3 regions of the Jeotgalibaca sp. PTS2502 genome follow, and region 3 is predicted to be linked to each of the others. Evidence: a T-box and tRNA genes for the amino acid it is inferred to sense, from the RefSeq annotation. Region 3 holds a T-box; the other regions hold tRNA genes.
What was found. A T-box is a leader RNA that pairs with one kind of tRNA and senses whether it is charged. The one in region 3 lies ahead of BW721_RS04780 (valine--tRNA ligase), so its partner is inferred to be a tRNA-Val.
Positions count from the first base shown of each region.

Region 1: it encodes a tRNA-Val, which carries the amino acid that the T-box ahead of BW721_RS04780 (valine--tRNA ligase) is inferred to sense. The anticodon was not compared.
Region 2: it encodes a tRNA-Val, which carries the amino acid that the T-box ahead of BW721_RS04780 (valine--tRNA ligase) is inferred to sense. The anticodon was not compared.

Region 1 is NZ_CP019433.1:1,746,057-1,752,869, forward strand. Features, by position in the region: rRNA gene BW721_RS08615 (23S ribosomal RNA) at 1-258, shown strand, start outside; rRNA gene rrf (5S ribosomal RNA) at 414-529, shown strand; tRNA gene BW721_RS08625 (tRNA-Val) at 637-709, shown strand; tRNA gene BW721_RS08630 (tRNA-Lys) at 763-835, shown strand; tRNA gene BW721_RS08635 (tRNA-Leu) at 866-947, shown strand; tRNA gene BW721_RS08640 (tRNA-Thr) at 960-1,032, shown strand; tRNA gene BW721_RS08645 (tRNA-Gly) at 1,040-1,111, shown strand; tRNA gene BW721_RS08650 (tRNA-Leu) at 1,150-1,235, shown strand; tRNA gene BW721_RS08655 (tRNA-Arg) at 1,246-1,319, shown strand; tRNA gene BW721_RS08660 (tRNA-Pro) at 1,329-1,402, shown strand; tRNA gene BW721_RS08665 (tRNA-Met) at 1,415-1,488, shown strand; tRNA gene BW721_RS08670 (tRNA-Ile) at 1,531-1,604, shown strand; tRNA gene BW721_RS08675 (tRNA-Ser) at 1,644-1,733, shown strand; tRNA gene BW721_RS08680 (tRNA-Glu) at 1,749-1,820, shown strand; tRNA gene BW721_RS08685 (tRNA-Ser) at 1,862-1,951, shown strand; tRNA gene BW721_RS08690 (tRNA-Met) at 1,987-2,059, shown strand; tRNA gene BW721_RS08695 (tRNA-Asp) at 2,072-2,147, shown strand; tRNA gene BW721_RS08700 (tRNA-Gly) at 2,149-2,219, shown strand; tRNA gene BW721_RS08705 (tRNA-Ile) at 2,232-2,305, shown strand; tRNA gene BW721_RS08710 (tRNA-Glu) at 2,321-2,392, shown strand; tRNA gene BW721_RS08715 (tRNA-Val) at 2,439-2,511, shown strand; tRNA gene BW721_RS08720 (tRNA-Asp) at 2,514-2,586, shown strand; tRNA gene BW721_RS08725 (tRNA-Phe) at 2,629-2,704, shown strand; tRNA gene BW721_RS08730 (tRNA-Tyr) at 2,706-2,786, shown strand; tRNA gene BW721_RS08735 (tRNA-Trp) at 2,803-2,873, shown strand; tRNA gene BW721_RS08740 (tRNA-His) at 2,886-2,958, shown strand; tRNA gene BW721_RS08745 (tRNA-Gln) at 2,969-3,040, shown strand; tRNA gene BW721_RS08750 (tRNA-Cys) at 3,047-3,117, shown strand; tRNA gene BW721_RS08755 (tRNA-Leu) at 3,152-3,235, shown strand; T-box leader at 3,547-3,779, shown strand; gene BW721_RS08760 (MalY/PatB family protein) at 3,842-5,038, shown strand; gene BW721_RS08765 (PLP-dependent transferase) at 5,035-6,117, shown strand; gene BW721_RS08770 (glycoside hydrolase family 3 N-terminal domain-containing protein) at 6,211-6,813, shown strand, end outside.
Region 2 is NZ_CP019433.1:488,837-495,649, reverse strand. Features, by position in the region: tRNA gene BW721_RS02500 (tRNA-Glu) at 1-61, opposite strand, end outside; tRNA gene BW721_RS02495 (tRNA-Gly) at 73-143, opposite strand; tRNA gene BW721_RS02490 (tRNA-Phe) at 153-225, opposite strand; tRNA gene BW721_RS02485 (tRNA-Met) at 265-337, opposite strand; tRNA gene BW721_RS02480 (tRNA-Ser) at 375-464, opposite strand; tRNA gene BW721_RS02475 (tRNA-Glu) at 530-601, opposite strand; tRNA gene BW721_RS02470 (tRNA-Ser) at 617-706, opposite strand; tRNA gene BW721_RS02465 (tRNA-Ile) at 717-790, opposite strand; tRNA gene BW721_RS02460 (tRNA-Gly) at 801-871, opposite strand; tRNA gene BW721_RS02455 (tRNA-Asp) at 873-948, opposite strand; tRNA gene BW721_RS02450 (tRNA-Ala) at 980-1,052, opposite strand; tRNA gene BW721_RS02445 (tRNA-Pro) at 1,071-1,144, opposite strand; tRNA gene BW721_RS02440 (tRNA-Arg) at 1,153-1,226, opposite strand; tRNA gene BW721_RS02435 (tRNA-Gly) at 1,242-1,313, opposite strand; tRNA gene BW721_RS02430 (tRNA-Thr) at 1,321-1,393, opposite strand; tRNA gene BW721_RS02425 (tRNA-Lys) at 1,452-1,524, opposite strand; tRNA gene BW721_RS02420 (tRNA-Val) at 1,577-1,649, opposite strand; rRNA gene rrf (5S ribosomal RNA) at 1,662-1,777, opposite strand; rRNA gene BW721_RS02410 (23S ribosomal RNA) at 1,932-4,847, opposite strand; rRNA gene BW721_RS02405 (16S ribosomal RNA) at 5,058-6,613, opposite strand.
Region 3 is NZ_CP019433.1:978,678-985,490, reverse strand. Features, by position in the region: gene BW721_RS04795 (cysteine desulfurase family protein) at 1-556, shown strand, start outside; gene thiI (tRNA uracil 4-sulfurtransferase ThiI) at 567-1,784, shown strand; gene tpx (thiol peroxidase) at 1,855-2,346, shown strand; T-box leader at 2,389-2,617, shown strand; gene BW721_RS04780 (valine--tRNA ligase) at 2,662-5,310, shown strand; gene BW721_RS04775 (bifunctional folylpolyglutamate synthase/dihydrofolate synthase) at 5,375-6,676, shown strand; gene radC (RadC family protein) at 6,731-6,813, shown strand, end outside.

The sequences.
Region 1 (6,813 bases), 770 kb from region 3:
GAGCTGTCCTTAGTACGAGAGGACCGGGATGGACACACCGCTGGTGTACCAGTTGTTCTGCCAAGGGCATTGCTGGGTAGCTATGTGTGGACGGGATAAACGCTGAAAGCATCTAAGCGTGAAGCCCCCCTCAAGATGAGATTTCCCATCATTTTAAATGAGTAAGACCCCTGAGAGACGATCAGGTAGATAGGCTAGAAGTGGAAGTGCAGCGATGTATGGAGCGGACTAGTACTAATCGGTCGAGGACTTAACCAATAATAAGACGGTAATGACGTAAAATGAGTTTCAAACCAAGGGTTTCGTGTTAACTATTCAGTTTTGAGGGAACAACCTCAGAAAAAACACTGTGGGCATAGCCCAAGTGTATCATGTCTGAAAACTGCTAAAGCAGCAACAGCCATGACAATATGTGCGGTGGCGATGGCAAGAAGGTCACACCTGTTCCCATCCCGAACACAGAAGTTAAGCTTCTTAGCGCCGATTGTAGTGAAGGGTTTCCCTTTGTGAGAGTAGGACGCTGCCGCGCATATATTTTCTTTAAAAAACAAGTTTTCAAAAGAAAATAACTTGCAGATTAGCAAAAAATATTGTATTATGTTCAAGAACTGTTCTTTACATAATATTTACATTTTCGGAGGTTTAGCTCAGCTGGGAGAGCGTCTGCCTTACAAGCAGGATGTCAGCGGTTCGATCCCGTTAACCTCCATAGTCATAGTAATATGACAAAGTGAGTAATACTCACAATTCAACTCTTTAGTTGAGTCATTAGCTCAGTTGGTAGAGCATCTGACTTTTAATCAGAGGGTCGCAGGTTCGAGCCCTGCATGACTCATTTCTTTTTATCAATTGCATAAAAAGATGCGCGGGTGTGGCGGAATTGGCAGACGCACTAGATTTAGGATCTAGCGCCGCAAGGCGTGGGGGTTCAAGTCCCTTCACCCGCATTTTAAAAATTTGCCGGCTTAGCTCAGTTGGTAGAGCATCTGATTTGTAATCAGAGGGTCGAGGGTTCAAGTCCTTTAGCCGGCATCTTTTTGCGGAAGTAGTTCAGTGGTAGAACACCACCTTGCCAAGGTGGGGGTCGCGGGTTCGAACCCCGTCTTCCGCTTTAAGGATCATATCCTTAAAGTTTCATAATATTGTAATGCCGGGGTGGCGGAATTGGCAGACGCACAGGACTTAAAATCCTGCGGTGAGTTCTCACCGTATCGGTTCGACCCCGATCCTCGGCATTTTTAATATGCACCCATAGCTCAATTGGATAGAGTACCTGACTACGAATCAGGCGGTTGCAGGTTCGACTCCTGCTGGGTGCATTTAAATTACGGGAAGTAGCTCAGCTTGGTAGAGCACTTGGTTTGGGACCAAGGGGTCGCAGGTTCGAATCCTGTCTTCCCGATTTAATATTTTTGGCGGTGTAGCTCAGCTGGCTAGAGCGTCCGGTTCATACCCGGGAGGTCGGGGGTTCGATCCCCTCCGCCGCTATTTTTAAAAATGGACGTTCAGAAAAGGTCACATTAAGAGCCTGGACCTTTAGCTCAGTTGGTTAGAGCAGACGGCTCATAACCGTCCGGTCGCAGGTTCGAGTCCTGCAAGGTCCATTGCAGCAAAATTACTTGCAGCATAAGCTATCTTTGATTGGGGAAGTACTCAAGTGGCTGAAGAGGCGCCCCTGCTAAGGGTGTAGGTCGGATCATACCGGCGCGAGGGTTCAAATCCCTCCTTCTCCGTTTTTAAAAGAACAAGGCCCGTTGGTCAAGCGGTTAAGACACCGCCCTTTCACGGCGGTAACACGGGTTCGAATCCCGTACGGGTCATTATCATATTTTTATGATAAATTAAATATCATTAACATCTCGGAGGATTACCCAAGTCCGGCTGAAGGGAACGGTCTTGAAAACCGTCAGGCGTGTAAAAGCGTGCAAGGGTTCGAATCCCTTATCCTCCTTTATAACTTTTTTAAAAGTTATCTATTAATATTATCGCGGGGTGGAGCAGTTGGCAGCTCGTCGGGCTCATAACCCGAAGGTCGCAGGTTCAAGTCCTGCCCCCGCAATTTTTTTAAAATGGTTCCGTGGTGTAGGGGTTAACATGCCTGCCTGTCACGCAGGAGATCGCGGGTTCAAATCCCGTCGGAACCGCCACGCGGGTGTAGTTTAGTGGTAAAACCACAGCCTTCCAAGCTGTTGTCGGGAGTTCGATTCTCCTCACCCGCTTTTTTATTTTATGGGCCTATAGCTCAGCTGGTTAGAGCGCACGCCTGATAAGCGTGAGGTCGATGGTTCGAGTCCATTTAGGCCCATTTTTATTTTTAACTGGCCCGTTGGTCAAGCGGTTAAGACACCGCCCTTTCACGGCGGTAACACGGGTTCGAATCCCGTACGGGTCATATCGTCATTTAATTGATGATTTATAAACTGTATGTTTTATATCATGGAGGTTTAGCTCAGCTGGGAGAGCGTCTGCCTTACAAGCAGGATGTCAGCGGTTCGATCCCGTTAACCTCCATTGGTTCCGTGGTGTAGGGGTTAACATGCCTGCCTGTCACGCAGGAGATCGCGGGTTCAAATCCCGTCGGAACCGTTAATACAGTTGTATTAATTAAATAAAGTATTACTTCTTAATGGCTTGGTAGCTCAGTTGGTAGAGCACTTGATTGAAGCTCAAGGTGTCGGCGGTTCGATTCCGTCCCAAGCCACCATGGAGGGGTAGCGAAGTGGCTAAACGCGGCGGACTGTAAATCCGCTCCTTCGGGTTCGGCAGTTCGAATCTGCCCCCCTCCATTTTTTTTAAGTCCTTAGGGGTATAGTTTAAAGGTAGAACAACGGTCTCCAAAACCGTTGGTGTGGGTTCAATTCCTGCTACCCCTGTTTTGGATTATGGCGATTGTGGCGAAGTGGTTAACGCACCGGCTTGTGGCGCCGGCATTCGTGGGTTCGATTCCCATCAGTCGCCCTTTTATTAATGGGGTATAGCCAAGCGGTAAGGCAACGGACTTTGACTCCGTCACTCGTTGGTTCGAATCCAGCTACCCCAGTCTTTCGGCGGTATAGCCAAGTGGTAAGGCAGAGGTCTGCAAAACCTTCATCACCGGTTCAAATCCGGTTACCGCCTTTCCCAAAAGGGATGAAAACTTGCATAATAATTTGCCGGCGTGGCGGAATAGGCAGACGCGCTGGACTCAAAATCCAGTGCCCGCGAGGGCGTGCCGGTTCGACCCCGGCCGCCGGTATACGTTGAAGCTCAGCTGATAGCTGAGCTTTTTTTGTAGACTAGGGGATTATAAGTTCAGCCATCACTGTCTAGCTCCCAAGTCCTGACCTAGTGAAAAAAAGATAAATTTTCCCCATTGCGCGCTTCGCTGCTCGCTAACGCATATCATTCGACTAACCCGCTGAAGCGTGAAGTCTCCTGACAATTCAGGGTCAAATTTCCTATTTTTTCATAGGCCAAGGCGGACTTGTCCGCTTTTCTTATTTAAAATGACTATTGACATTTTTTGTTATTGTCATTATAATTTCATCATTATCTCATTTAAAATTCATTTAAACGAAGAAGAGAAGAGTAGCTTATCATAATCAGTTATTAGAGACCTCTGCATGGTGAAAAAGAGGACTGATGAAGTGAGTGAAGATGAACTCTGAGTTTCTGAAAGGTTAACGCTTTTTAGACGGTAGCAACCGTTATATTGCCAAGCTTCATAGGAGCTTTAGAGGTGTTGGGTTTTCTAACTAACATAAATTAGGGTGGTAACACGGAATCAATCCGTCCCTTTGTCTTACGATTAGTAGGACAAAGGGACGGATTTTTTATTTTCTAAAAATAGGAGGTCGGATGAATGACAATCAACAGTTTCATTGAACGGTATCAAAAAGAAAGACGTCATACCCAGTCATTAAAATGGGATGCATTGGATAAACGGTTTGGTAATGCGGAGTTACTACCACTTTGGGTAGCTGATATGGAATTTCAGGCGCCTGAAGTAGTCGTTCAGGAATTGTTTGAACGGGTGAGTCATGGTGTTTTTGGTTATTCTTTACCTCATAAAGCCTATTTTTTAGCTTTTTCAAATTGGCAAAAAAAAAGGCATAATATCAACTTACAAGAAGAATGGTTACGTTATTCAAATGGGGTTGTTCAATCACTCTATCATTTAATCCAGTGTTTTTCTAATGAAGGGGATGGTGTGTTAATCCAGCCGCCTGTTTATTACCCCTTTTTTAATGCTGTAAAAGATACTAATCGGAAATTGGTATTATCACCTTTGATAAATGATAACGGGGCTTACAGCGTCGATTTAACTGCTTTAGAAGAAGTACTAAAGAAGGAACAACCGAAATTATTTATATTGTGTTCGCCTCATAATCCTGTTGGTCGCATTTGGAAAGAATCAGAGCTTGAAGGTATGTTAACTTTGTGCGAACGTTATGATGTGATTGTAATTGCAGATGAAATTCACCAAGACTTTGAACTTTCTGCTCATCCTTTTAAATCGGTATTGTCTATTGAGGAGGAGCGATTTCACAATCGTTTAATTGTTTGTAACGCGCCATCTAAAAGTTTTAATTTAGCATCTTTGCTTCACTCTCATATCATTATTCCAGATCAAGAACTAAGAGAACAATTTGATCAAAAAATGATTCGTTATCAGCAAACTGAGGTTAATTTATTAGGTCAAGTGGCAGGTGAGGCTGCTTATCGCGGTGGTGAGGAGTGGTTTGATTCATTGCTAACGGTCATTCGCTCGAACGATTTGTTAGTCCGAGAAGCATTAGCTGAGTTTCCACAGCTTATTGTATCTGATTTAGAAGGAACGTACTTACTTTGGATTGATTTACGAGCCATTATTCCTAAAGATAAAGTTAAAGATATTGTTCAAGAAAAAGCAAAGCTAGCAGTTGATTATGGCGAATGGTTCTCTGAAGACTATTTAGGCTTTATACGTCTTAATCTAGCTACAACACCAGATAGAATCACACTTGCATTAGAACAACTTACAAACGCTATTAGGACCTTTAAGGAGGAAAATAAATGAGTCACTTTAATACTTTTCTAGCCCAACTAGGCAACCATTCGGATCCTGCAACAGGAGCAATCAGCCCGCCTATTCATTTGTCTTCAACCTTTGCCCATCCTGGCTTAGGACAAAGTACAGGTTATGACTATAGCCGTACTTGCAATCCAACACGGGATATTTTAGAAGAAGGACTAGCGACTTTAGAAGGTGGTAGTGCTGCTGTTGCGACAAGTTCAGGTATGAGTGCGATCCAACTTGTTTTTCAGTTATTTGATGTAGGGAGTCATTTTTTAGTATCGCGAGACTTATATGGGGGCAGCTTCCGCTACTTTAATGAATTAGAAGCTAAAGGTATAGCGAGCTTCTCTTATTTTGCGACGGAAGAAGAATTTACTCAGCAGTTAAACCAGCAAACCACTGCCGTATTCGTAGAGTCACCCACTAATCCACTTATGCAAGAAATTGACCTAGTTTCACTCAGCGAACAAGCGAAGGCATTAGGTGCTCGTGTAATCGTTGATAATACCTTCTTAACGCCATTGCGGCAACGGCCATTAGAGCTAGGTGCAGATATTGTTGTTCATTCTGGAACCAAGTATCTAACAGGTCATAACGATGTTTTAGCAGGCGTTGTTGTGACTAGTGATTCGCAAATAGGTGAAAAGTTGAAATGGTTAGCGAATACAACTGGTCCAACTTTATCGGCGTTTGATTGTTGGCTCTTTATTAGAAGTTTAAAAACGTTGCCGCTTCGTTTAGATAAACAAGAAAAGAATGCTAAGGCAATTGTATCGGCTTTGAAAACTTTCTCTCAAGTGAAAGAGGTTCTTTATCCAGGAAAAGGTGCGATGATTAGTGTTCGTATTCATGATGCTGAACAAATTCCATCAATTTTAGCAAGTGTAAAACTATTTACCTTTGCTGAGAGTTTGGGTGGGGTAGAAAGTTTAATTACCTATCCGACTAGCCAAACACATGCGGATGTTCCAAAAGAGTTAAGAGAATCGTATGGGTTAACGCCAGATTTAGTCCGACTATCAGTCGGTATTGAGGATGAGAATGATTTGATCGCGGATTTAAAGGCTGTATTAGATTAGATGAGAAGTAAGTGGTCGTCCACTTACTTCTTTTTATTCGCCTATTTTATAAATTAAAGGTATTGTTAGCGTAAAGAAGTAAGGAGTGCTTTTATGAGAAAACTGATAGTGGCCGTAGCACTAGGTCTATTGGCGTCTTGTAGTCATGCAGATTCGAATGATAGCAGTAGCGAAAGCAGCCAACACTATTCATCGCAAGAAATGATAGAAAGCAGTGAGCCAACGGAGGTTGATGTCGTAGAAGCCATCCTTCAGGAGATGACATTAGAAGAAAAAGTTGGTCAGATGTTTTTAGTTCGTTTACCTGATGAAGGTATGCTCGAGTTGGTTGAATCTAACAGTATTGGAGGCTACATTTGGTTTGCAAAAGATTTTTCGGAGAAAACACCCGAACAAGTCAAAGATGACATTCATCGTCTTCAAGAATTGAGTGAGATTCCTCTTTTTCAAGCGGTTGATGAGGAAGGTGGTAGTGTGACTCGGATTAGTCAGTTTCCTTTGTTTCGTGAGCAAGCCTTTCCTGCACCAAGTGTGGCCTTTACAGAGGGTAGTTGGGAAGATGTAGAGCAAATTGAAAGAGATAAAGCATTGCTACTTGCTTCGCTGGGATTTAATTTGAATTTAGCTCCAGTAGCTGATATTCCGATTTCTCAGGACGATTTTATTTATGAGCGCGCATTTTCAACAGATCCACTT
Region 2 (6,813 bases), 490 kb from region 3:
GGATTCGAACCCGTGTTACCGCCGTGAAAGGGCGGTGTCTTAACCGCTTGACCAACGGGCCCTTTTCTTTTAAGCGGGTGAGGAGAATCGAACTCCCGACAACAGCTTGGAAGGCTGTAGTTTTACCACTAAACTACACCCGCAAATAAAAATGGCTTGGGACGGAATCGAACCGCCGACACCTTGAGCTTCAATCAAGTGCTCTACCAACTGAGCTACCAAGCCTTACTATTTAAAATAGTGATCATAACAAATGTTATAATATTGCGGGGGCAGGACTTGAACCTGCGACCTTCGGGTTATGAGCCCGACGAGCTGCCAACTGCTCCACCCCGCGATAGTAAAATAATAGATAACTTTTAGAAAAGTTATAAAGGAGGATAAGGGATTCGAACCCTTGCACGCTTTTACACGCCTGACGGTTTTCAAGACCGTTCCCTTCAGCCGGACTTGGGTAATCCTCCGAGATAAAATAATAATATGCTATTTTTAATATCTAGTCAATTACTAAGACTTAACTAGACAAAAATGACCCGTACGGGATTCGAACCCGTGTTACCGCCGTGAAAGGGCGGTGTCTTAACCGCTTGACCAACGGGCCTTGTTCTTTTAAAAACGGAGAAGGAGGGATTTGAACCCTCGCGCCGGTATGATCCGACCTACACCCTTAGCAGGGGCGCCTCTTCAGCCACTTGAGTACTTCCCCATTAAAAATATGGGCCTAAATGGACTCGAACCATCGACCTCACGCTTATCAGGCGTGCGCTCTAACCAGCTGAGCTATAGGCCCTACTTCCAAAAGCGGGTGAGGAGAATCGAACTCCCGACAACAGCTTGGAAGGCTGTAGTTTTACCACTAAACTACACCCGCATGGCGGTTCCGACGGGATTTGAACCCGCGATCTCCTGCGTGACAGGCAGGCATGTTAACCCCTACACCACGGAACCGTAAACCTTTTAACCATAATTCATTATGGAATGGAGACTAGCGGGATCGAACCGCTGACCTCCTGCGTGCAAGGCAGGCGCTCTCCCAGCTGAGCTAAGCCCCCATAATGCTTAAAATAAAATCGGGAAGACAGGATTCGAACCTGCGACCCCTTGGTCCCAAACCAAGTGCTCTACCAAGCTGAGCTACTTCCCGTAATTTTATGCACCCAGCAGGAGTCGAACCTGCAACCGCCTGATTCGTAGTCAGGTACTCTATCCAATTGAGCTATGGGTGCTTATCAAAAAATAAAAGCGGAAGACGGGGTTCGAACCCGCGACCCCCACCTTGGCAAGGTGATGTTCTACCACTGAACTACTTCCGCAAAAAAATGCCGGCTAAAGGACTTGAACCCTCGACCCTCTGATTACAAATCAGATGCTCTACCAACTGAGCTAAGCCGGCAATATAAATAGTATTATGAAAATAATAACCCTTTTATTTCATTTTTTAAAACAAAAAATGAGTCATGCAGGGCTCGAACCTGCGACCCTCTGATTAAAAGTCAGATGCTCTACCAACTGAGCTAATGACTCAACAATACGTTGATATGTAAGTATGACTAATTTTGTCATATTGCTATGACTATGGAGGTTAACGGGATCGAACCGCTGACATCCTGCTTGTAAGGCAGACGCTCTCCCAGCTGAGCTAAACCTCCAACATAAAAAATGCGCGGCAGCGTCCTACTCTCACAAAGGGAAACCCTTCACTACAATCGGCGCTAAGAAGCTTAACTTCTGTGTTCGGGATGGGAACAGGTGTGACCTTCTTGCCATCGCCACCGCACATATTGTCATGGCTGTTGCTGCTTTAGCAGTTTACAGACATGATACACTTGGGCTATGCCCACAGTGTTTCTTTGAGGTTGTTCCCTCAAAACTGAATAGTTAACATGAAACCCTTGGTTTAAAACCTATTTTACTTGATTACCGTTTTATTATTGGTTAAGTCCTCGACCGATTAGTACTAGTCCGCTCCATACATCGCTGCACTTCCACTTCTAGCCTATCTACCTGATCGTCTCTCAGGGGTCTTACTCATTTAAAATGATGGGAAATCTCATCTTGAGGGGGGCTTCACGCTTAGATGCTTTCAGCGTTTATCCCGTCCACACATAGCTACCCAGCAATGCCCTTGGCAGAACAACTGGTACACCAGCGGTGTGTCCATCCCGGTCCTCTCGTACTAAGGACAGCTCCTCTCAAATTTCCAACGCCCGCGACGGATAGGGACCGAACTGTCTCACGACGTTCTGAACCCAGCTCGCGTGCCGCTTTAATGGGCGAACAGCCCAACCCTTGGGACCGACTACAGCCCCAGGATGCGACGAGCCGACATCGAGGTGCCAAACCTCCCCGTCGATGTGAACTCTTGGGGGAGATAAGCCTGTTATCCCCAGGGTAGCTTTTATCCGTTGAGCGATGGCCCTTCCATGCGGAACCACCGGATCACTAAGCCCGACTTTCGTCCCTGCTCGACTTGTAGGTCTCGCAGTCAAGCTCCCTTCTGCCTTTGCACTCTACGAATGATTTCCAACCATTCTGAGGGAACCTTTGGGCGCCTCCGTTACATTTTAGGAGGCGACCGCCCCAGTCAAACTGCCCGACTGACACTGTCTCCCCACCCGATAAGGGTGGCGGGTTAGAGTGGTCCTGCTACAAGGGTAGTATCCCAATGGCGCCTCCATCGAGACTAGCGTCCCGACTTCAATGGCTCCTACCTATCCTGTACATGTAGCAGAAACAATCAATATCAACCTGCAGTAAAGCTCCATGGGGTCTTTCCGTCCTGTCGCGGGTAACCAGCATCTTCACTGGTACTATAATTTCACCGAGTCTCTCGTTGAGACAGTGCCCAAATCGTTACGCCTTTCGTGCGGGTCAGAACTTACCTGACAAGGAATTTCGCTACCTTAGGACCGTTATAGTTACGGCCGCCGTTTACTGGGGCTTCAATTCAAAGCTTCGCCGAAGCTAACCTCTCCTCTTAACCTTCCAGCACCGGGCAGGCGTCAGCCCCTATACGTCATCTTTCGATTTTGCAGAGACCTGTGTTTTTGATAAACAGTCGCTTGGGCCTATTCACTGCGGCTGACCTTGCGGTCAGCACCCCTTCTCCCGAAGTTACGGGGTCATTTTGCCGAGTTCCTTAACGAGAGTTCGCTCGCTCACCTTAGGATGCTCTCCTCGACTACCTGTGTCGGTTTGCGGTACGGGCAGTTGGTTTCTAACTAGAAGCTTTTCTTGGCAGTGTGACATCAGGAACTTCGGTACTTAAATTTCCCTCCCCATCACAACTTGTCCGTATAGTAGAAAGCATTTGACTCTCTACAAGACTTGTTGCTTGGACGTGCTCTTCCAATCGCACGCATTTCCTTAGCCTCCTGCGTCCCTCCATCGTTCAAACAAAAACAACTGGTACAGGAATATCAACCTGTTGTCCATCGCCTACGCCTATCGGCCTCGGCTTAGGTCCCGACTAACCCTGGGAGGACGAGCCTTCCCCAGGAAACCTTAGTCATACGGTGGACGGGATTCTCACCCGTCTTTCGCTACTCATACCGGCATTCTCACTTCTAAGCGCTCCACCAGTCCTCACGGTCTAGCTTCAATGCCCTTAGAACGCTCTCCTACCACTCAACCTAATGGTTGAATCCACAGCTTCGGTGATCTGTTTAGCCCCGGTAAATTTTCGGCGCAGGGTCACTCGACTAGTGAGCTATTACGCACTCTTTGAATGATGGCTGCTTCTAAGCCAACATCCTAGTTGTCTGTGCAACCCCACATCCTTTTCCACTTAACAGATACTTTGGGACCTTAGCTGGTGGGCTGGGTTGTTTCCCTTTCGACTACGGATCTTATCACTCGCAGTCTGACTCCCGGACTTGAATCCATGGCATTCGGAGTTTATCTGAATTCGGTAACCCGAGAAGGGCCCCTAGTCCAAACAGTGCTCTACCTCCACGATTCGTTTATCCGAGGCTAGCCCTAAAGCTATTTCGGAGAGAACCAGCTATCTCCAGGTTCGATTGGAATTTCTCCGCTACCCACACCTCATCCCCGCACTTTTCAACGTGCGTGGGTTCGGTCCTCCAGTGCGTATTACCGCACCTTCAACCTGGACATGGGTAGGTCACCTGGTTTCGGGTCTACGACCACATACTCATTCGCCCTATTCAGACTCGCTTTCGCTGCGGCTCCGTCTTTTCAACTTAACCTCGCATGGGATCGTAACTCGCCGGTCCATTCTACAAAAGGTACGCCATCACCCATTAACGGGCTCTGACTACTTGTAAGCACACGGTTTCAGGTACTATTTCACTCCCCTTCCGGGGTGCTTTTCACCTTTCCCTCACGGTACTGGTTCACTATCGGTCACTAGGGAGTATTTAGCCTTGGGAGATGGTCCTCCCGGATTCCGACGGAATTTCTCGTGTTCCGCCGTACTCAGGATACTGGTAGAGCTGCGTTAGATTTCGCATACGGGGCTTTTACCCTGTTTCGCGTGGCTTTCCAGCCAGCTTCTGCTATCCATTGCAGTCTCACGTCCCAGTCCTACAACCCCAAAGAGCAAGCTCTTTGGTTTGGGCTTTTCCCGTTTCGCTCGCCGCTACTCAGGGAATCGAATTTTCTTTCTCTTCCTGCAGGTAATGAGATGTTTCAGTTCCCTGCGTGTACCTCAAACACGCTATGTATTCACGTGTTTGTAATATCCTATCAAAGATATTGGGTTTCCCCATTCGGAAATCTCCGGATCATAGCTTACTTACAGCTCCCCGGAGCATATCGGAGTTAGTCCCGTCCTTCATCGGCTCCTAGTGCCTAGGCATCCACCGTGCGCCCTTATTCACTTAACCTATGGTCAAGTTTCAGCCATTGCTGGCCTTTACTATCAAACTGTTTTCGTTAAAAAACTGTTCAACGTGTAACGCGGTAAAATGTTTTGGTTTCTTACTTTATATTTCATGTTATACTATTCAGTTTTCAAGGAACAATGCGTTTGAGAGTTAACCTCTCAAAACTGAACAAGAATGTGAACATCGGCAGGTTCCATATAATTTCCTTAGAAAGGAGGTGATCCAGCCGCACCTTCCGATACGGCTACCTTGTTACGACTTCACCCCAATCATCTATCCCACCTTAGGCGGCTGGCTCCCATAAGGGTTACCCCACCGACTTCGGGTGTTACAAACTCTCGTGGTGTGACGGGCGGTGTGTACAAGACCCGGGAACGTATTCACCGCGGCGTGCTGATCCGCGATTACTAGCGATTCCGGCTTCATGCAGGCGAGTTGCAGCCTGCAATCCGAACTGAGAATGGCTTTAAGAGATTCGCTTGCCCTCGCGGGTTTGCTGCTCGTTGTACCATCCATTGTAGCACGTGTGTAGCCCAGGTCATAAGGGGCATGATGATTTGACGTCATCCCCACCTTCCTCCGGTTTGTCACCGGCAGTCTTATTAGAGTGCCCAACTGAATGCTGGCAACTAACAATAGGGGTTGCGCTCGTTGCGGGACTTAACCCAACATCTCACGACACGAGCTGACGACAACCATGCACCACCTGTCACCTTGTCCCCGAAGGGAACGTCCTATCTCTAGGAGTGTCAAGGGATGTCAAGACCTGGTAAGGTTCTTCGCGTTGCTTCGAATTAAACCACATGCTCCACCGCTTGTGCGGGTCCCCGTCAATTCCTTTGAGTTTCAGCCTTGCGGCCGTACTCCCCAGGCGGAGTGCTTAATGCGTTAACTGCAGCACTGAAGGGTGGAAACCCTCCAACACTTAGCACTCATCGTTTACGGCGTGGACTACCAGGGTATCTAATCCTGTTTGCTCCCCACGCTTTCGAGCCTCAGCGTCAATTACAGACCAGAGAGTCGCCTTCGCCACTGGTGTTCCTCCATATATCTACGCATTTCACCGCTACACATGGAATTCCACTCTCCTCTTCTGCATTCAAGTTCCCCAGTTTCCAATGACCTTCCACGGTTGAGCCGTGGGCTTTCACATCAGACTTAAGGAACCGCCTGCGCTCGCTTTACGCCCAATAAATCCGGACAACGCTTGCCACCTACGTATTACCGCGGCTGCTGGCACGTAGTTAGCCGTGGCTTTCTGGTTGGGTACCGTCAAGGTAAGAGCAGTTACTCTCCTACTTGTTCTTCTCCAACAACAGAGTTTTACGATCCGAAAACCTTCTTCACTCACGCGGCGTTGCTCCGTCAGACTTTCGTCCATTGCGGAAGATTCCCTACTGCTGCCTCCCGTAGGAGTTTGGGCCGTGTCTCAGTCCCAATGTGGCCGATCACCCTCTCAGGTCGGCTACGCATCATCGTCTTGGTAGGCCGTTACCCTACCAACTAACTAATGCGCCGCGGGTCCATCTCCAAGTGACAGCACAAAGGCCGTCTTTCCTTCGGCTTCCATGTGGAAGCTGAAACTATGCGGTATTAGCACCCGTTTCCGGATGTTATCCCCCTCTTGAAGGTAGGTTACCCACGTGTTACTCACCCGTTCGCCACTAACGTCATAAGGAGCAAGCTCCTTAATCAATTCGTACGACTTGCATGTATTAGGCACGCCGCCAGCGTTCGTCCTGAGCCAGGATCAAACTCTCATGTTAAGTGTGGGCTCTTGTACAGAAACCCGACATGAAAAGCTGAATAGCTCTTTTTGCTGACTTAATGTTTTGCGATTATTATCGCGATTCGTTGTGTCATTCTTATTAATAAGAATGACCCTGCACGTTTGGTTCGTTCATTCTTTGTTCAGTTTTCAAAGGTCAAATCCGTTATCACGTGTTACGTTAAGCTTGTGTCGCGA
Region 3 (6,813 bases):
AGTGTTGTCTGCTCATAAATTTCATGGACCTAGAGGGGTAGGTATTGTTTATAAGAAACAAGGTAGAAGACTAGCACCCTTGCTAACAGGAGGTGGCCAAGAATCCGGCCAACGAAGCACCACTGAAAATATAGCGGGTATTGCTGCAACCGCTAAGGCGTTGAGAATGACCTTAGAAATAAGAGAAGCGACTAAACAGAATGAAGGTCAGATAAAAGACCACATTCGTCAATTTTTATCTTCTTACGATAATGTGCAAATCTATAGTCAAGAAGATGGAGCGGCTCACATCCTTTGTTTTGCTTTGCAGGATGTAAGAGGAGAAGTCATGGTTCATGCATTGGAAGAGGAAAATATTATTATATCTACGACAAGTGCTTGTTCAAGTAAAAAGGGTGAATTACCTGCAACCCTAGAGGCCATGCACGTGCCTGCAAAATGGTCCAAATGTGCGGTACGTTTAAGCTTTGGTGAAGGAAATACACTTGCAGAAGCCAATCAGTTTATTCAAGTCTTTAAACAACTACACGAAAAATTCAAAGTCATTCAAAAATAGAGAGGGTCATATTATGGAAACACGTATTCAAGTTCGCTTTGGTGAACTTTCAACAAAAGGACGTAACAAAAAACGATTTATTCAAAAACTAGCTCAAAATATTCGCGGAGCAATGCCAGAATATGATCAGATTAAGGTGAAATACGATCATGATTTTATTTTTATTGATCTAAATGGTGCTGATGAAGCAGGTGTCAAAGAAAAATTAAAAGATGTCTTTGGTATCCAAAGTTTCTCACCCATCTATATTATTGAGCGTGATTTGGAACTTGCTAAATCAGTTATTATCGATCTAGTGAAAGAAATGGAGCCAAGCGGCAAGACCTTTAAAATTGCTACACGCCGTGCTGATCACAGCTATGAACATGACACTAATTGGTTGAATGCAGAACTAGGTGCAGTTGTTCTAGACGCTATTCCTGACATTGCCGTAGAAGTTAAAAAGCCAGATATACGCGTTCGAGTTGACGTGAAAAAAGAGCACTTTTTTATTTCAACGAAGACTTACCAAGGAGCAGGTGGTTTGCCTGTTGGAACAAGTGGTCGCGGAGTCGTGATGTTATCGGGTGGGATTGACTCGCCAGTAGCAGCTTACCTAGCTTTAAAGCGTGGTGTTGAAATTGAAGCTGTTCATTTCCACAGCCCACCTTATACAAGCCCACAAGCTTTACAAAAAGCGAAAGACTTAACAGCTAAAGTCACTCGTTTTGGAGGTAGCATTCAATTTATTGAAGTGCCATTTACTGAAATTCAAGAAGCAATTAAAGAACATGTTCCAGAAGGTTATCTGATGACCGTAACCCGTCGAATGATGTTACGTTTAACCGATGCTATTCGTGAGAAACGAAACGCCTTAGCTATTTTTAATGGTGAGAGTTTAGGTCAAGTGGCGTCACAAACGATGGAAAGTATGACTGCTATTAATGATGTCACTAACACGCCAATTATTCGTCCTGTTGCAACTATGGACAAACAAGAGATTATTGAGATTTCTCAACAGATTGATACTTTTGATTTATCCATCCAGCCGTTTGAGGATTGTTGCACCATATTTGCACCGACTGCACCCAAAACAAAACCGAGACTGGAAAAAGCCCGTTACTATGAAAGCCGTCTTGATGTAGAAGGGTTAATTGATCGTGCGATGGCGAATCTTGTCATTACACACATTAAGCCTGACTATCCAACAGACGTTCAAGAGGAGCTTGATTTTTCAGATTTGTTGTAAAAAGAGAAATAGCTTCTTTTTCTAAGTGGAATTGGTATAATAGACCTATTGATAAAAGGGGGGAAGTATAATGGAAATTACATTTAAAGGTACAACTGTTCAACTAGAAGGTTCTGAATTAAAAGTAGGCGACCAAGCACCTGCATTTGCTTTAGAAAATTTAGCTGGTAAACAAATCACAACGGATAGTCTAAAAGGAAAAGTAACCATTATTAGTGTTTTCCCAAAAATTAACACACGCGTTTGTGACCAACAAACACGTCGTTTTAACGAAATGGCATCGACAATTGAAGGCGTACGTTTAATTTCGATTTCAAAAAATGATAAAGATGAACTAAGCGACTGGTGTGCAGCTGAAGGCTTAGACATGGAGATGCTTGTTGATGATGGTTCATTCGGTAAAGCATTCGGTGTTTACATGCCAGAAATTGATTTATTAGCACGTAGTGTCTTTGTATTAGACGAGACAGGTCTACTTGGCTATAAGGAAATTTTACCTGAAGCAGGCGGACCAGAACCAAACTATGAAGCAGCAGTAGAAGCTGCAAAAGATTTAGTTTAAATATTGAGATTTTGATGAACTGATGATAAACTAAATAAGAATAATGATGCGTTGACTAGGGAAGAGTAAACGACTTGTCACTACTTAGAGAGAAAAGCATTTGCTGAAAGCTTTTTTAGGACATGAGTTGAAGGTAGCCTTGCGAGCAAATAGAATGATGACCCTAAACGGTTGCCATAAACTATTCGGAGATATCTCCGTTACAAAAAATGAGAAGCAGGCTTATTCAGTCTGTAAACTTAGGTGGTACCGCGATAAAATCGTCCTACATATATGATGTAGGGCGTTTTTTAATTTAGAAAGGAAGAGTAAATGATGACAATTGAGCAATCAATGCCAACTAAATATCAACCAACTACGGTTGAGGAAGGAAAATACAAAAATTGGGTAGAAAAGAAACGATTTAAACCAAATGGAAATAGAGAGGCGAAGCCATATTCTATCGTTATCCCACCTCCAAACGTAACAGGTAAATTGCATTTAGGCCACGCTTGGGATGTGACCTTACAGGATATGCTCATCCGTATGAAACGGATGCAAGGCTATGATACCTTATGGTTACCAGGAATGGACCACGCTGGTATTGCCACTCAAGCTAAAGTAGAAGCAAAGTTAGCAGAAGATGGTATCTCTCGGCACGACTTAGGGCGTGAAGCCTTTGTTAATAAAGTATGGGAGTGGAAAGAAGACTATGCTGGTTTTATCCGAGACCAATGGGAAAAGATGGGTATTTCAGTTGATTATGACCGTGAACGATTTACACTGGATGATGGTTTATCAGATGCTGTACGTAAAGTATTTGTGACTTTATATGAAAAAGGACTCATTTACCGTGGTGCATACTTGATTAACTGGGATCCTAAAGCTCAAACAGCATTATCTGATATTGAAGTGATCCATAAGGATGTGAATGGTGCGTTCTACCATTTCCGTTACCCATTAACAGACGGTTCAGGCTTTGTTGAATTAGCAACAACTCGTCCTGAAACCATGCTAGGGGATACAGCAGTTGCTGTTCATCCAGAAGATGAACGTTACGCTCACTTGATTGGAAAAACAATTACATTGCCATTAATGAACCGTGAAATTCCAATTATTGCAGATGATTACGTTGATAAAGACTTTGGAACTGGTGTCGTAAAAATTACACCTGCCCATGACCCTAATGACTTTGAAGTTGGTTTACGCCATAACTTGCCACAAATCAATGTGATGAACAACGATGCAACTATGAATGCTGAAGCTGGAAAATACGAAGGTATGGATCGCTTCCAAGCACGTAAAGCAGTTGTTAACGACATGGAAGCAGAAGGCTACCTTGTTAAAATCGAAGAGATGGTTCACTCTGTTGGTCACTCTGAACGAACAGATGTTGTTGTAGAACCATTAATCTCAACACAATGGTTTGTTAAAATGGCTCCATTAGCAGAAAAATCAATTCAAAATCAAAGTACCGATGAAAAAGTAACATTCTTCCCAGAGCGGTTTGAAGCGACTTTTACCCGTTGGATGGCTAACATTCATGATTGGGTTATTTCTCGTCAATTATGGTGGGGACATCGTATCCCAGCATGGTATCATAAAGAAACAGGTGAGATGTATGTTGGTATGGAAGCACCAGCAGATGTTGAAAACTGGGAACAAGATACTGACGTTTTAGATACATGGTTCAGTTCAGCTCTATGGCCATTTTCAACAATGGGCTGGCCAGATGAAGAATCAGAAGACTTTAAACGTTATTTCCCAACCAGTACATTAGTAACGGGTTATGATATTATTTCTTTCTGGGTAAGTCGAATGATTTTCCAATCGCTTGAATTTACAGAAAAACGTCCATTTGAAAATGTTTTGATTCATGGTTTAATCCGTGATGAGCAAGGCCGTAAAATGAGTAAATCACTCGGTAATGGAATCGACCCTATGGAAGTGATTGACCAATACGGGGCCGATGCATTGAGATGGTTCTTAGCAAATGGATCGTCACCAGGACAAGATGTTCGTTTTAGCTATGAAAAAATGGATGCTGCTTGGAACTTTATTAATAAGATTTGGAACGCCAGCCGTTATGTATTGATGAATCTAGATGGCTTAACTTATGAAGAGATTGATTTGTCAGGTGAGAAGACATTAGCTGATAAATGGATTCTATCTAGTCTGAACCGTACGATAGAGAAAGTAACGGAATTGTATGAGAAATTTGAATTTGGTGAAGCAGGACGTATCCTCTACCACTTTATCTGGGATGAGTACTGTGACTGGTATATTGAAATGACTAAGGAAGTCTTGCAAGGTGAAGACGAAGCAGCTAAGAAAACAGCTCGTAGTATCCTCGCATTCGTTCTAGACAATATCTTACGCTTATTACACCCAGTGATGCCTTTCGTAACAGAAGAAATCTGGCAAAATGCTCCTCACCAAGGTGAATCAATTGTTGTGGCAGATTACCCAGTTGCCGATGCTAGCTTTGTTGATATTGAGTCAGAACAAGCGATGGAAAAATTAATTGGTTTAATTCGTGGCGTTCGTAACATCCGTAACGAAATGAATACACCAATTTCTAAGCAAGTTCCTATGCAAATTAATGCCATAGATACAGAAACAGAAGCTATTTTCGCTCGTAACAAAGCCTATATTGTCCGTTTCTGTAACCCATCTGATTTAGAGATTGGTCAAAACCTAGTAGTAGATGGCGAAACAGTAACAGCTGTTATTTCTGGTGGTGAAGTACGGATGCCGTTGGCAGGACTTGTAAAACTAGAAGATGAGATTGCTCGTTTAGAAATAGAAGCTGAGAAACTACAAAAAGAAGTTGACCGTGTTGTTAAAAAATTAGCAAATGAAAAATTTGTAAGTAAAGCACCTGACGCAGTTGTCGAAGTTGAACGTGCAAAAGAAAAAGACTATCGTGAGAAATTAACGATTGTCGAGGAACGTATCGCAACATTGAAAAAACAAATCGATTAACCGATGATATATAATTTTAAGCGGCTGAAGTAATTTAGCCGCTTTTATGTAAGGTGATGATAAGATGTTTAAGACATATGAAGAAGCATTAGCATGGATTCATACAAGACGAGGCATGGGACCAAAACCTGGTATTCGTCGTATGGAATGGATGATGGAGAAATTAGATCATCCCCAACAAAAATTTAAATCCATTCATATCGCTGGAACGAATGGCAAAGGCTCAACAGTGGCTTATTTAACCGCAATATTTCAAGCTCATGACTATAGTGTAGGCAGTTTTACCTCACCTCATATTATGAAGTTTAATGAGCGTATTAGTGTGGATGGTCAACCGATAGCAGATGAAGACATTTTGGCTTTAGCTAATCGCATCCAACCGCTATATGATGAGATAGCTCAAACGGAACTAGGTGGTTTAACAGAATTTGAAGTCATTACATCCATGATGTTTCTTTATTTTTCTGAAGTTCAACCGGATGTTGTCTTACTTGAAGTGGGCTTAGGTGGTTTGTTTGATAGTACAAATGTTGTTACACCAAACCTATCGCTAATAACAACGATTGGCTTAGATCATATTAAAATTCTCGGTAATACCATTGAAGCTATTGCATTTCAAAAGGCAGGGATTATTAAAAAAAGTGTTCCGGTTGTTTTGGGTAATATTGGACCAGCAGCTAAGAGCGTGTTACTAGATATTGCCAACCAACAACACTCAGAAGTTGCAGAATATCACGTTGATTTTCATGAACAAAGCAAACCATCTGTAGATGTCTTCCACGAACGGTTTGATTATCAAACAGATGATTGTCTTATAGAAGATATTACGATTTCCTTGATGGGGCAGCACCAGGTTGATAATGCGACAACTGCCTTGCATGCTTTTCGAGTGTTTTGTCGTCAAAATGAGTTTGCTTATGATGAAGAATCAATTAAGCTTGGGTTTGAACGTGCTTTTTGGCCAGTACGGATGGAAGTTGTTTCCCACTCACCATTAACGATTCTAGATGGGGCTCACAATGAGCCGGCGATGGAAGCTTTAGTCAATGCTTTAGAAACACATTTTCCTAGCCGTCGTCTACACATTCTCTATGCATCACTAACGACCAAAGAGCTCGATAAAATTGGTGAGTGGTTGAATAAACTCCCACAGGCATCTATTCATTTAACAACCTTTGATTTTGATCAAGTGGCGTCAATTGAAGAGCTGAAGAGAGGGTTAGGAATTGAAGCTGTCGGTGAGCATGGAAATTGGCAAGAAGCCATTCAAACCATAAGCAAAGCTGTGGGTGAGCAGGATATTTTCCTCATTACCGGTTCTTTATACTTTTTATCAGAAGTGAGACATTTCTTACTAGAAAAATAATGATAATTCCATCATTTGCGTATCTATTAGTAGAGACGTTAAAGGAGTGGAATTATGCAAAAGACAAATTTATTAAATGAAATGCCAGTAACCTCGAGACCGCGCGAGCGACTTGAAAAATATGGTGAAAAAGCATT